3 regions of the Paenibacillus sp. JNUCC31 genome follow, and region 1 is predicted to be linked to each of the others. Evidence: a T-box and tRNA genes for the amino acid it is inferred to sense, from the RefSeq annotation. Region 1 holds a T-box; the other regions hold tRNA genes.

Region 1 (4,564 bases):
GGGAAGCGCCTTCCGAAAGCTAAGGAACCTGAGACACGTTATAACAAAATTAGGGTCCTTTTGTAGCGTTTTTTAGGAGGTTTTTAGAAAATAACGCGTCTGGAGTTCCTTACGATTGAAAAAGAAGGTCTGGTGGCCAAATAGGACATCCTCGGTTCCTTAGAAAAACGTTTGGCCACTTGCTAGGATAAATTCTGGGTACTCCAAGGCTTTTTGGACACGGGCAGCCATACTGGGTTTGCCATATTTGAGTTTGAAGATTATGCCCTAGTAAAATTAATCCGAAAATTAAAAGTTCAGGTGAGGTGCAAAATGGAAAGTACATACAAAACGAGGCTGACTGCCGACCAGCTAGACAGGATTGTGAAGCATCACTTTAACACCGCTATCAAAGCTTATAAGGAAATGGTCGACGGCTGGGCAAACCACGCTTACTTTATTACACTGAATGACGGACAGAAGGTAGTACTCAAAATAGCTCCTTCTAATGACATCAAGCTGATGCGCTGTGAGCAGCATGTCATGGTTGCTGAGGTAGAGGCACTTCGACTCGCGAAAAAGCTTCAGGATGTACCCGTTCCTCGGGTATTGGCCTATGATCCTTCCCTGACCCTGGTACCGGCCGAATATTTTATTATGGAATATATGCCTGGAACGCCCTATAACAAAGTCAAGGATCAATACAATGTGGAAGAACAGGAATCTATTGAGCAGCAGCTGGGTGCATACAATCGCCGAATGAATGAGATTAAAGGCGAGAAGTTTGGTTACTTTTCCGTAAAGAAACCGAAGTATGCCACATGGAAAGAAGCTTTTCTAAGCCTGATGGATGACATGCTTGCAGATGGCAAAGAAGCGGGTGTGGAATTTTCCATTGGTTATGAGGAACTGGAGCGTTTGATTCAGGAGAAATCGGAAGTACTGGATGATGTTAAGGAACCTGTGCTGGTGCATTGGGATTTGTGGGATGGCAACGTATTTGTGGAAGCAGGGAAAATTACGGCGATTATTGATTTTGAACGCTCGCTTTGGGCAGATCCTCTGATGGAGCATTACTTCAGTCATTTTAATAATACACCGGGATTTCTCAAAGGCTATGGAAGCGCAGTTACAACGGATCGCGAACGGAAAAGAAGAAGGTTGTATGATCTGTATTTTGATCTGGCCCTCAGAATCGAATGTCCTTATCGCCAATATGATAATCAGGATCATATTCAATGGGCAATCGATAACCTGGAGGAAGGAATTCAGCGATTTCGGTTATCCTGAGGTGTATGCTGATGAATAGCGCCATTTATAGGCAAAAGACAGTGTAATATTGACTTTAATGCTGTTTTTTTATATAATGGTCCCGATATTGTATACATATTTCGATGATAAGGATCAGTAGTGAGTCCTGTACATGACAGAGAGCCGGCGGTTGGTGCAAGTCGGTTGACAGTATTTCACGAACTCGCCTTGGAGAAATGCGGTGATTACACCATCCTGTGACCGACCGGAGCAACACTCGGGTTCAGGAATGGAAATCCGCATCGGTTAACCGCCGTTACAGGTCCAAAGGGAGTGGATGACGAAGCACGTTCGTCCGCTAACTAGGGTGGTACCACGGGAATTCAACCTCTCGTCCCTAGCGCTGCAAACGCTACGGGATGCTGAGGTTTTTTTGTTGCAATAAAAGCGAATAACCAGAGGAGGAACAATAGATGAGTGAGAATCAACAGCCAAAACACGGCTATCAGCCACAAGTCATGGAGAAAAGCTGGCAGCAGTACTGGGATGCGAATAAAACGTTTAAAACGGGTGAGGACCCGGCTAAACCGAAGTTTTATGCATTGGATATGTTTCCATATCCATCCGGTTCAGGTCTGCACGTAGGTCACCCGGAAGGGTACACGGCAACGGATATCGTTTCACGCTTCAAACGTATGAGAGGATACAATGTGTTGCATCCGATGGGTTGGGACGCCTTTGGTTTGCCTGCCGAGCAGCACGCCCTGGATACGGGCGAACATCCGCGAGAGATTACATTCCGCAACATTGACAATTTCCGTCGTCAGATCAAATCCCTCGGATTCTCGTATGACTGGGATCGGGAGATCAGCACGACAGACCCAGACTACTACAAATGGACGCAATGGATCTTCATCCAGCTGTACAATAAAGGCCTGGCTTATGTAGATGAAGTACCTGTTAACTGGTGCGAGGCTTTGGGTACAGTCCTGGCGAATGAAGAGGTTATCGACGGCAAGAGTGAGCGCGGTGGACATCCGGTCGTTCGTAAACCGATGCGCCAATGGGTATTGAGAATTACGGAATATGCAGAACGTTTGCTGGAAGACCTGGAAGAACTGGACTGGTCGGAAAGCATCAAGGATATGCAGCGCAACTGGATCGGCAAATCGACCGGGGCGGAAGTTACTTTTTCCATTGAGGGTCATGAAGAAGTGATCAACGTGTTTACAACACGTGCAGATACGTTGTTCGGCGCAAGTTATGCTGTATTGGCACCTGAGCATGAGCTGGTGGAAGTCATTACAACGGCAGAACAGCGTGAAGTAGTCAAAGCATATCAGGAACAGGCTTCTCGCAAGAGCGATCTGGAACGCACCGATTTGGCTAAAGATAAAACGGGTGTGTTTACAGGAACTTATGCAATCAATCCGGTAAACGGAGCGAAGGTGCCTATCTGGATTGCCGATTATGTACTGGCTGGCTATGGTACAGGGGCAATTATGGCCGTTCCGGGTCATGACACTCGTGACTGGGAGTTTGCAAAACAGTTTGGTCTGGATATCATCGAGGTGGTACAGGGTGGCGACGTGACACAAGAAGCGTATTCCGGAGACGGTCCGCATGTGAACTCCGAGTTCCTGAACGGATTGAACAACGAAGAAGCGATTGCGAAGATGATTGCCTGGTTGGAAGAGAACGGCAAGGGACAAGGCAAAACAACTTACCGTCTGCGCGATTGGTTGTTCAGCCGTCAGCGTTATTGGGGTGAGCCAATCCCGATTCTGCATCTGGAAGATGGGACGATGAAGACAGTGCCGGAGGATCAACTTCCTTTGCTGCTGCCTGATATCGATCAGATCAAACCTTCGGGTACTGGAGAGTCGCCACTGGCAAACGTTACGGAATGGGTTAATACGGTAGATCCGGAAACGGGAATGAAAGCACGCCGTGAGACAAACACGATGCCGCAATGGGCGGGCAGCTGCTGGTATTACCTGCGCTTTATCGATCCGCACAATGACAAGGAACTGATCTCTCAAGAGAAACAGCAGCAGTGGCTGCCAGTTGATCTGTACATTGGGGGAGCAGAGCATGCGGTGCTTCACTTGCTGTACGCTCGTTTCTGGCATAAAGTGCTGTATGATCTAGGTGTGGTGCATACCAAAGAGCCTTTCCACAAACTGGTGAATCAAGGTATGATCCTCGGAACCAATAATGAGAAGATGAGTAAATCCCGTGGTAATGTCATTAACCCGGATGAGATCGTCAATGAATTCGGTGCAGATACATTGCGTTTGTATGAAATGTTCATGGGACCATTGGAAGCGACAAAACCGTGGAACGCTAACGGGGTTGAAGGCATGCACCGCTTCCTGTCACGTGTATGGCGTCTGTTCATCAATGAAGATACAGGTGCGGTCAATGACAAGATTACAGCAGATGGTGGTACGGATGAGTTCAAGCGGACTGCGCACAAAACGATTAAAAAGGTTACCGATGATCTGGAACATTTGCGCTTCAACACAGCCATCAGTCAGCTGATGATCTTCATCAACGATGCGTACAAAGCAGATACGCTGCCGCGTGAAGCCATGGAGAATTTTGTACAGCTGTTGTCACCGCTGGCACCACATATGGCGGAGGAACTGTGGAGCCGTCTCGGTCATGAAGGTGGAATCTCTTACGTAGCTTGGCCTGAGTATGACGAGTCCATGACAGTGGATGCAGAAGTCGAAATTGTTGTTCAGGTGAATGGCAAAATTGTAACCCGTGCTACGATCGCGAAGGATCTGGATGCACAGGGCATGCAGGACTTTACGATGGAACTGGCACCTGTGAAACAGGCACTGGAAGGCAAGACCATTCGCAAGGTCATTGCCGTTCCAGGCAAACTCGTTAATATTGTTGCCGGTTAATCTCACCGGCTTTGAATAGTTCATCCAGCTTCAACAAATCTTCATCATATTTGTCATGCGTCGTATGAATCAGGCTGTCAAAAACACCATTCAGACTAACTTTCAGCAGGGCAAGTGCCTGTGCGGTGATGCCGCCAGGTACAGCCACACGAGCTTGAAGCTCTTGCGGGGTGTATCCGCCTTCGGTGAGCAGCTTGCCTGTTCCCAGAAGCATTTCGCCAGCAAGAGCGCAGGCATCAGCTCGTTTGATACCTGTTAGCTTGACGGCACTTTCAATCCATTGCTCCAGAAAGAACGATATGAATGCAGGTCCGCAGCTGGAGAAGTCGGATGTGATTCGGGTACAAGCTTCATCCACTTGAAAGGGTCTACCGATATGACTTAGCAGCCCCTCCAGTACAGCGCGGTCTTGGGTG
Region 2 (4,564 bases), 180 kb from region 1:
ACATAAGGCAGCAAGTGCCGTGGGACTTCCTTAATATCGAACAACAATCTCAGATAACCAATCCCATTGGTATAGATGTTATGGTGCAGAACAGTAGTACCTTCGACCTGATGGAACGTCTGATACAGCGTGGATGCTTTCGGTTCAATATCCTCTATTGATAACGTTGGAATGACCTGCTGTTGTTCCTTGGTTGAAGGCGCATTTTGATATTCCGCGAGTGCCTCGGTTCTCTGAATGAATTGCTGAATTTCTTCTTGGCTCAACCGAGCCTTAACCGATTTCAGATGCGCTTTCAACGCTTCCTCTTTTCGAGCATTCAACCCTTTATCCGGCGTGACTGCGACAAAAGAAGTATGTGGATTTTTCAGTATATACTGTTCAATCAATTGCTCGAAATAACCCTCGTTCATCTTCGTTCTCAGCTCGGCAAATACATCATTGGCTTCCAAATGAGTGAAAGGAGCCTCATCATCATACAGCCAGCTTTGCAATGAGGAGAAGCCATAGATCAATCCTTTGGGCATTCTTCCATAGTCAGCTTCCCGGTGATTAAACTCATAGGAATTAATGCCTGCGAGCAGCGCTTTTGGATCAAAACCATCCTTCACCACACGCTCCAGCACGTCTTTCACCGTACCCAGAAAATCCTCTTTGCTCGACAGATTGCTCTTCTTCAGTCCGATGGTGAACACAGGCTGATACAGACTGTCATCATACGTACCATATACATCCTTTGCAATTCCTTTATCCAGCAGCGCCTGTTTCAGAACAGCTCCCGGAGCGTTGAGCAATGCGTACAGCAAAATTTGAAAAGAAATGTTTAGCTCCTTGTCCAAACTTGTTCCAATAACCGCATTATAGGTCAGAAAGCTGTTATCCACTTCCGATTCCGTGCTGCCGGCCGAGTATGTCTTGACTGCGTCGACTCTTTCTTCGAATGCAGGCTGGAGCTGAATGGCAGAATCAATCTCGATTCGATCATATTCACTCAGATAGTTCTCGTCCAGCCACTGCAATTTTTCTTCCATATCCATATCCCCATACAAATAAATGAAGCTGTTGGAGGGATGATAGTATCTGGAGTGAAAATCCAGTAATCCCTGATAGGTCAAATTGGGAATTTCATCCGGGAATCCACCGGATTCACAGGAATATGTAGTATCCGGGAAGAGTGAATTCAGAACTTCCCTGCGCACCATCCGTTCTGGTGAAGAAAAGGCGCCTTTCATTTCGTTATATACAACACCGTTATAGGTTAACTCATCTTCGGCTGAAGTCAGGTTGTAATTCCAACCTTCCTGCAGAAATATTTTTTCATTATCATATATATTCGTGTTGAGTACCGCATCCAGGTAAATATCCATCAGGTTATGGAATTCATGGTCGTTGCGGCTTGCAATCGGATAGATCGTTTTATCAGGATACGTCATCGCATTCAGAAATGTATTAAGTGAACCCTTCAACAATTCAACGAAGGAATCCTTAGCCGGGAATTTCTTGGAGCCACAGAGTACGGAATGCTCCAGGATGTGAGCCACACCTGTGTTATCTTCCGGAGGCGTGCGGAAACCGATACTGAACACCTTGTTATCATCCTCATTGGATAAAAGTACAATTTTGGCACCGGATTTTTGATGTTCCAACAGATACGCGTCTGATTTCAACTCTTCGATTCTGCGTTCCTGCAGCACCTTATATGGCTTAAGCTGTTTCAACATGGGCTGAGTCCTCCGTCCATACGATTATTTATTTTGTTTTGCAACCATGAGTTCTTCATCTCAAAGGTAATTTATGCCTATGGATAGTATACACCATCGTTCCTGATAATTCATAACGGGGCTCCCCTTGGGGCGTCTTCTGATATGTATTATGATGTGATTATATTTATGAACTTGGATTGTACGGAAGAATTCAAAAATCCGGACAAAAAAAGATCGCATGAACAACTTGTTTAACAAGTGTCATGCGATCTTTTTTTAGGATGCCGAGGACCGGGATCGAACCGGTACGGTAGTCACCTACCGCAGGATTTTAAGTCCTGTGCGTCTGCCAATTCCGCCACCCCGGCATATGTATGTATTGCTTCATCACTTCGGGCGACAAGAAATATCTTACCATGAAATTTATATCTTTGCAATACCTTAACAACACATAATTCAAAAAAAATGAAACAGGCACTGCCAGCGTGAGCAAGCAGTGCCTAGAAAGTTCGAGTTGCGGTCCCGAACTTTCTATAAACCATCTATATTAAGGGAGGTGTAAAATAAGAATACCTCCCCAACATTAAAGAAACCTAAAATCAGGCTTAAATTAAACTAAAAAAGAAGAATAGGTGCAATTCGGTCTGCCTCTTCGTCACTGCATTCCACTACCACCAGGATGTGCCCCTGTACCAGCCATTCTTCATAGTAATTGGCATCCTTTTCAGAGACCCCTGCTTCTGTCAAGGTTAGCACCAGATCATCCGTCTCACTTCCAATCTCGTTGCCTGCGAGTTTTCGTACCGCTTTTCCTATGGACATCGTCTGATCCATCCTCTTGCCCAGACCAGCAAGTACACCTTTAAGCGCCCCTAAGGCTCCATCCGTCCCTGCACCCTTCAGAGGCATCGGCAGACCGGTCTTCTCACTTACCACTTCAAGATTGACCTGCTCTTTGGCTACCGCTCCTAAATATTTATTTGCTATCCCTTCCTCTTTCAGTTTATTTAACAGGATAATGGCTTCATTCTCCGTACGCGCAAGTCCGATCAATAACTGTGTCACTTGCATTCCCTCCCTCTTATCCATATATAACCCCAGCAGCTTCTTCAAAAACCGATAGTCCACACTAAGCCCAATCACCTATGTAAAATATAATTTCTTATCTGGAAATTCATACCTAGTTCTGATAGACTAGATAAAGAAGACAAATTAACCATTGAATTATTGACATATTGAATTCATATTCCATAACCAGGAGCAATGACTTATGAAAAAAGAGGTAGAAATTGCCATTCGCCGTAATCAACAAATCATCGTCCGCAATACAAGCGGGCAAACCGTGACAGGATTCCCGGAACGTACAGCCGATGCGTCCATTCTCTCCTTGCGTACCGTCCACGGAAGCCTGTGGATTCCATTCGACGAAGTTGAACAAGTCACACGATTGTTAAGCATTCGCTCTCATCATTCAAGTGGAATGCATCTGTGTACAGCTGATCTGTAATTCCAGATGAAGCACCTCTCTATTTATAGGCAAGCAAGACGTGTGTTCATATCTTCAGTCACACCATAAAACCAGACGCATCAACGTCTGGTTTTATTTTTTATAACTTGCACTTTACAATGTACTTTAAAAATTCCGGTATTAGTGCCTCTTACAGTTCTTCCACCATCGTTACTTCACTACAAACTTCACTCGTGTCCCATCCGGATATGTACTTAACTGGTTTCCAACCCATGAGCCTGCACCACGATTATCTTTAGGACTAATATATTGAATATCTGCACCCGCCCCACCTTCCGCACACATCGCCATTGGCCATTCATCCCGATCTTTACCTTTTTTGACGGGCACACCTTTGAGGGATAGATCACGATTACCCTCCGCCCCACTTCGATCAATGGTACATACATCCGAATGCCCTTTATTAATCGCCGTTTGGATGTGTTTGGCCGTTTCGGGATACCGCTCTGACGGGAAAGTGATCGTATGATCCACATGCTTGCTGCTTCCTCCTAATTGGGATGGAAGATCCAGTGACCACTCCCCTCCAACCCAGGCATAGAGTGCAACCATTAACATGGCAACCAGCGCGAATACCTGCTTTTTGAATCGCTGGTTCCCCTTGCCCTTTCTCCTTCTGCGTCTTCTACTCATGTTGTCTCTCCCCCATTCAACTCTTGCATTATACCAGAACGTTAGTTCGTAAAACAATGCAAAACATAAAAAAAAACAGCCGAAATCTCCGGCTGTTCTGCTTATACTAACCCACGTTAGGAATGGCCTGTTGTCGAAGCAACGGCAAAGTAACCTCAAACTTCGTACCTTTCCCTTCCACGCTCTCTACCGAAATTTGGCCATTCATCAGTTCAAGCAGCTCTTTGCATATGGTGAGCCCCAGTCCAGAGCCGCCAAATTTCCGTGAATGAGAGACATCAGTCTGAGTAAAAGCTTCAAACAAATGATTGATCTGAGTATCCGGAATGCCGATCCCTGTGTCACGTATAGTGAACACTAAGGTAACCATATCCCCGCGAAACTCTTCCACATCCATCTGTAATTGCACTTCACCATGTTCCGTAAATTTGATGGCGTTACTAAGCAGGTTATCCAACACTTGCCGAAGACGAAGAGGATCTCCTGTGAGTACGTCAGGAAGATTCAGGTCTGCGTGACAGAGCAAGCGGATTTGTTTATTCTGCGCGGCAGGTTCATGTGTCTTGATGATCTGTTGTACCAGTTTCAACGGTTGAAATTCAATTTGTTCCAACATCATTTTCCCTCGGCCCAGCTTAGCCATATCGAGACTGTTGTTGACAATATTTAGAAGGGCTTCACCTGACTCACGTGCCAGCTC
Region 3 (4,564 bases), 3.6 Mb from region 1:
ACAGCAGAGTTGGATCGGCCTGCCTTAACGGGGTGAGCTCCAGACGGAACCAGCGCTGCTCCCTGTGGGTCGTTTGAATGGAAATCTCGTATGTACAACAGTCGTTAAAGGGTTTGGTGATATTTTTCAACTCTTGAACAATCTTCGCATTCTTTGCTTTCTCCTCGCGTGATATCCACGCCTCCATGAGCTGGAGGTAATGGGAGGTTTCAGGTGTTCTGGAGGTGTCTGATATGTCCAGCTTGGGAGGCGGCTGTCCGAGCCCCTGCTGCCAAGCGGTGTTGCAGCTTCGAATGATCCAGTTGTGGTCAACGATGATGAGCTGGTGATGCATGGACTGGAACGATAATCTCTCCAGATCGGATATTAAATATCTCATGAAATGAGGTCCTCCTTGGCAGAAGTCTTATCTTAAATCATCAGGAATTTCCAAAATGTCTGCGACCTGGTTCCTGAACCGGGTTGCTTTGCGTGTGCCGTGAATGAGATTGGAGAGACGGTATGGCGGAATGCCGTGCTGTTCGCAAAATGTCTTCTGGTCGACCTGGAGTTCGGTTAGCCGTCGTTTGATCGCCCAACCGAACGGAGTAACAGGTTTCTTTTTGTTCAAAAGGGTTCACCCCTCAGTTAGAATGTAGTATTCAGCCAATCATTCTTGATGTAAAATATATGGATATGCGAGCTGTAAGATTTATTATATACGTAATTGCGTCATCTAACAATTAAAAAAGACGGAAATAAGTGTATTTTAATATGTTAAATGGCGTAAATGCGTTAAATAGGCAACATAACTGACATAAAAAACACGCCAGCAAGGAGGTTGCGGCGTGTTTTTTGTGTCTTACTGTATGAGGAGGTGAGTGATATGGAGGCGAAGGGGGGAGAGATTACGCCCTGTAGGCGTGAAGTCCTGCTCCAAGCATGTGAAAGCTGGGGAACAATGCTTTCATGGACATTGAGGTTGGTTGTACCAGTCCATCCGCAGCGGAGGCGCTGACGGTATGCCATTCATGCTCCAGGTCTGCGGCCAGGCGAACCAACAGGTCCTGTGTTGTATTGGTGTTGAGGGGGATGACTTTGGAGGCTTCGGTTATGCAGGCACTCATGGCTGAATGCAGATAACCCAGGGCCGCCTCCTCGACAGGGATATCGAGGTGGTGGTTAATCCAGGCGTGAACAGTGGAGAGGCAGCCAACGGATTCATACTTAGCCAAGGTTTGTTCAAGTTCGCTAAAATCAATCCAGGGGTGGAGTGCGTGAGCCAGCTTAATCAGTCGTTTGCCCATTGTGGAGGCGTGTTCTCTGAGGTGTACTGGGGTCCGCTGGACATGGACGAGCTTGTCGATGAGAGCTGTACGCCACGCGTCATTATGATCTGTGGCAGTGTAGATACCTTTAATCGCCATGCCTTCCAGACGGACGATGCTGGGGTGCAATTGACAGCGCATGAATGATTCAAGATCTTCGGCACTACGAATGGTCCCTTCAGTGATATGGGTATCCATGCCGAAGGAATGGGTGAACCCTCCTACCTGGATAGAGGAATCAAGCAGTTTGACGTAATCGAGCAGCTTATTCCCACGGTTCACAGTCTTTCGCCTCCTACGTTCGTTTAATGTTATGTTAAATAACATTAAACTCCTTTTTAGTTCGCTTTATGTGTGTAAATCCGAATTATATAATATATATATTCACATAAATATCCGCTTTTTGTCAATGGTTTCTTGGTTTTTAAATTTGGGAATCTTATAATGTTAATTTATATAACTATGAATGTTATATTTGGAAAAGTGAATGAGTTGTCTGTCTCTTATAAAAGTAGGGGGGATCAGCCGAATCGAATATTAAACGAGATCAAATTTAATCATATGCGGTTCATAGGAGAAAATGACGAGATAATACGATTTATGGAAGGAAAATCGCAGTTGAAAGGATAATATTAAAAATGCTTTACATTTAAACATGAACCGGGTATAATCAATTCTGTTGCCGATTATTTACGACATGCGGTCGTGGTGGAATGGCAGACACGCTATCTTGAGGGGGTAGTGGGCGTATGCCCGTGGAGGTTCGAGTCCTCTCGACCGCATCATAAGAACGATGAAGAAGAAGCTTCCCATACGGGGAGCTTCTTTTTTTGGCTTTTTACAGTATAAATGGTTCAGACAAAAAAGGTCATCCGTTTACCCCGTTTGCAGGTTCATTCTGTCTGCAGGGTCCGGATGGCCTTAACTTATTTAAGCAATTCTTTGATGTCTGCTTCAATTTTATCAGGTGTTGTTTTGGGGGCATACCGTTTCAGAACACGTCCATTCTGATCCACAAGAAATTTGGTAAAGTTCCATTTGATGGATTTGGAGCCAAGTACGCCCGGTGCTTCTTTGGTAAGATGCTGAAATAGAGGATGAGCGCTTGAACCGTTCACATCGATTTTCTCAAACATCGGGAAGCTGACACCATAGTTCATCTGACAGAACTCGGCAATATCATCCGAAGAGCCTTTTTCCTGTGCAAACTGGTTGCTTGGAAATCCGAGAACTTCAAATGGGGAATCTTTGAATTTGTCCTGAAGTTCTTGCAGCCCTTTAAATTGGGGCGTGAGACCGCATTGACTTGCTGTGTTCACGATAAGCAGTACTTTGTCACGATAGTTGGACATTTCAACTTCCTGACCGCGAAGGGTGTTTACTTTGTAGTCGTAGACTGATATGAGAATCGCCTCCATTTCATATTCTTCTTATCTCCTATTATATTGATGACAATTAAATATTGCAAAATTTAAATTTATTTTAGCACAATGTAAGCCTTTCGTGTATGAACAGTGAATGATTAGCTATGTGAATTTCGCTAAAGGGAGAATTAGAGAGCTTTGACGAGATGGGTAGAGAATGGATATGTTGTAAGCGTTATTATTGAAGTGAAATGGCAAAAATCCACCGATTCGGTGATCTGCACAGACTTTACACCGGTAGGGCATGGGTGTATGATTCATATCGTAATTCCAATTAAATTAAATTTTACATGAAAAACGAAACAAACGATAATATCGCTCTGATTATGTTCACAAAGGAACGATGTTTTAATCGCTGAGTTTCCATTCATTCATGGGTGGGAAACGGGGGAACCAACAGGATGAACTGTCCAGGACAGTAGGCATCCATGGGGTGAATTTTCCGGTGACAGCCGGAAATAGGGCGACTCTCGCGTCCGAATCCGTCAGCTAACCTCGTAAGCGTTAAAGGGAGAGGCAACAAGCCGTACGCTGGTTCATAGTGTCTTTTTGCTGTGGATTAATGAAGAAGCGTCCGGGAGGCCTTGGTCCCCCACGCTTCTTTTTTGTTGTCTTTTCACGCCAAGGGAGGAACGAATGATGGATAAAGAGATGATCTTAGTGACTGCTCCAAATGAAGCAGGACGTAAATTTATCAAATTGCTGATGTACAAAAAAATGCCGTTTGCCGTTCTGACCAACAGTGCAGGTGAAGAGCGCAGGCTCCGGAGAATCGGTGTGGAGCATGTCATTCGCATGAACACGGCTGCAGCTCAGAAATGGTTTTTGCCGCAAGGCAGTGTCGGCAATGTTTTTATTTTTGAAAATAGCCTAAACCTGACCTGTCGATATTTGCAAATCTGCCGCTCATGGACATCCAAGTCCTTGTGTGTCATTACAGAACAGAGCCATCCGAAAGGGATCTATCGGGGGATGGGAGCTGACCGGATTGTGTACTCTTTAAATGGGGAAGTGGGGTTCCTGCTTAATGGGTAGTGTTTAGTTGTTGTTCCTGTTCCATACCTGTGATTGATCCGGTGTCAGCTGCCTGTTATAATTGAAATCATAAATAAACGGAATCTTGAGGAGACTCATGCATGATGGTGGGTCTTCTTTTTTATGGTTTGGGAAATGGGGATAAGAATTTCCTGTGGCTAACGAGGAGGAATAGGCGTGCCGGAAGTACGTGGGATAAAATGGTTGTTCTTTGATGTGGGGGATACGCTCGTGGACGAATGGGAGCCGGTGGATGATATTATCGGTCAGTTCGTGCGTGAGGCTTGTGCGCTTGGTTATCAGGTGGAGATGCAGACGGTGCGGGAGCTATTTGCCGCCTCTTATCGAAATTATGAGCAATGGCCGATGAAATTGGCTATTCGAACCCTAATCAGTGATGAGGGGCACCGCGAACAGATCCAGGAGAAGCTGAAGTTCCGCAAAGAGCTTGAGCGCCCCTTCGCGTCAGCCAGTTCTGTTCTCCAGACGTTGTCGCAACACTATAAGATTGGCATTATTGCTAATCAAAGCCCGGGAACAGAGAGTCGGCTGGATAGCTATGGTTTGCGCAAGTATGTGGATGTGCTGGCCTGTTCGGCTGAAGAAGGAGTGTCCAAGCCTGATCCTGAACTGTATGCTGTGGCGCTGAAACAGGCAGGGTGCAAACCCAAAGAGGCGGTTATGATTGGAGATCGGATTGATAATGATATTATTCCGGCCAAGAAGCTGGGCATGCATACGATCCGAATTCTACAGGGTTATGGCAGATTTCAGCCAGAGCTTGCAGACGAAGATCGT

The links. A T-box is a leader RNA that pairs with one kind of tRNA and senses whether it is charged. The one in region 1 lies ahead of leuS (leucine--tRNA ligase), so its partner is inferred to be a tRNA-Leu.
Region 2: it encodes a tRNA-Leu, which carries the amino acid that the T-box ahead of leuS (leucine--tRNA ligase) is inferred to sense. The anticodon was not compared.
Region 3: it encodes a tRNA-Leu, which carries the amino acid that the T-box ahead of leuS (leucine--tRNA ligase) is inferred to sense. The anticodon was not compared.

The regions. Positions count from the first base shown of each region.
Region 1 covers NZ_CP062165.1:1,196,986-1,201,549, reverse strand. The annotation lists gene JNUCC31_RS05220 (aminoglycoside phosphotransferase family protein) at 313-1,269, shown strand; T-box leader at 1,365-1,632, shown strand; gene leuS (leucine--tRNA ligase) at 1,704-4,148, shown strand; gene comER (late competence protein ComER) at 4,129-4,564, opposite strand, start outside.
Region 2 covers NZ_CP062165.1:1,020,928-1,025,491, forward strand. The annotation lists gene JNUCC31_RS04425 (insulinase family protein) at 1-1,721, opposite strand, end outside; tRNA gene JNUCC31_RS04430 (tRNA-Leu) at 1,986-2,071, opposite strand; gene JNUCC31_RS04435 (general stress protein) at 2,319-2,768, opposite strand; gene JNUCC31_RS04440 (hypothetical protein) at 2,974-3,210, shown strand; gene JNUCC31_RS04445 (NucA/NucB deoxyribonuclease domain-containing protein) at 3,382-3,864, opposite strand; gene JNUCC31_RS04450 (sensor histidine kinase) at 3,971-4,564, opposite strand, start outside.
Region 3 covers NZ_CP062165.1:5,153,346-5,157,909, forward strand. The annotation lists gene JNUCC31_RS22305 (nitrogen regulation protein NR(II)) at 1-379, opposite strand, end outside; gene JNUCC31_RS22310 (hypothetical protein) at 407-610, opposite strand; gene JNUCC31_RS22315 (urease accessory protein UreF) at 888-1,589, opposite strand; tRNA gene JNUCC31_RS22320 (tRNA-Leu) at 2,007-2,089, shown strand; gene JNUCC31_RS22325 (glutathione peroxidase) at 2,234-2,710, opposite strand; cyclic di-AMP (ydaO/yuaA leader) riboswitch at 3,075-3,250, shown strand; gene JNUCC31_RS22330 (HAD family hydrolase) at 3,368-3,766, shown strand; gene JNUCC31_RS22335 (HAD family hydrolase) at 3,944-4,564, shown strand, end outside.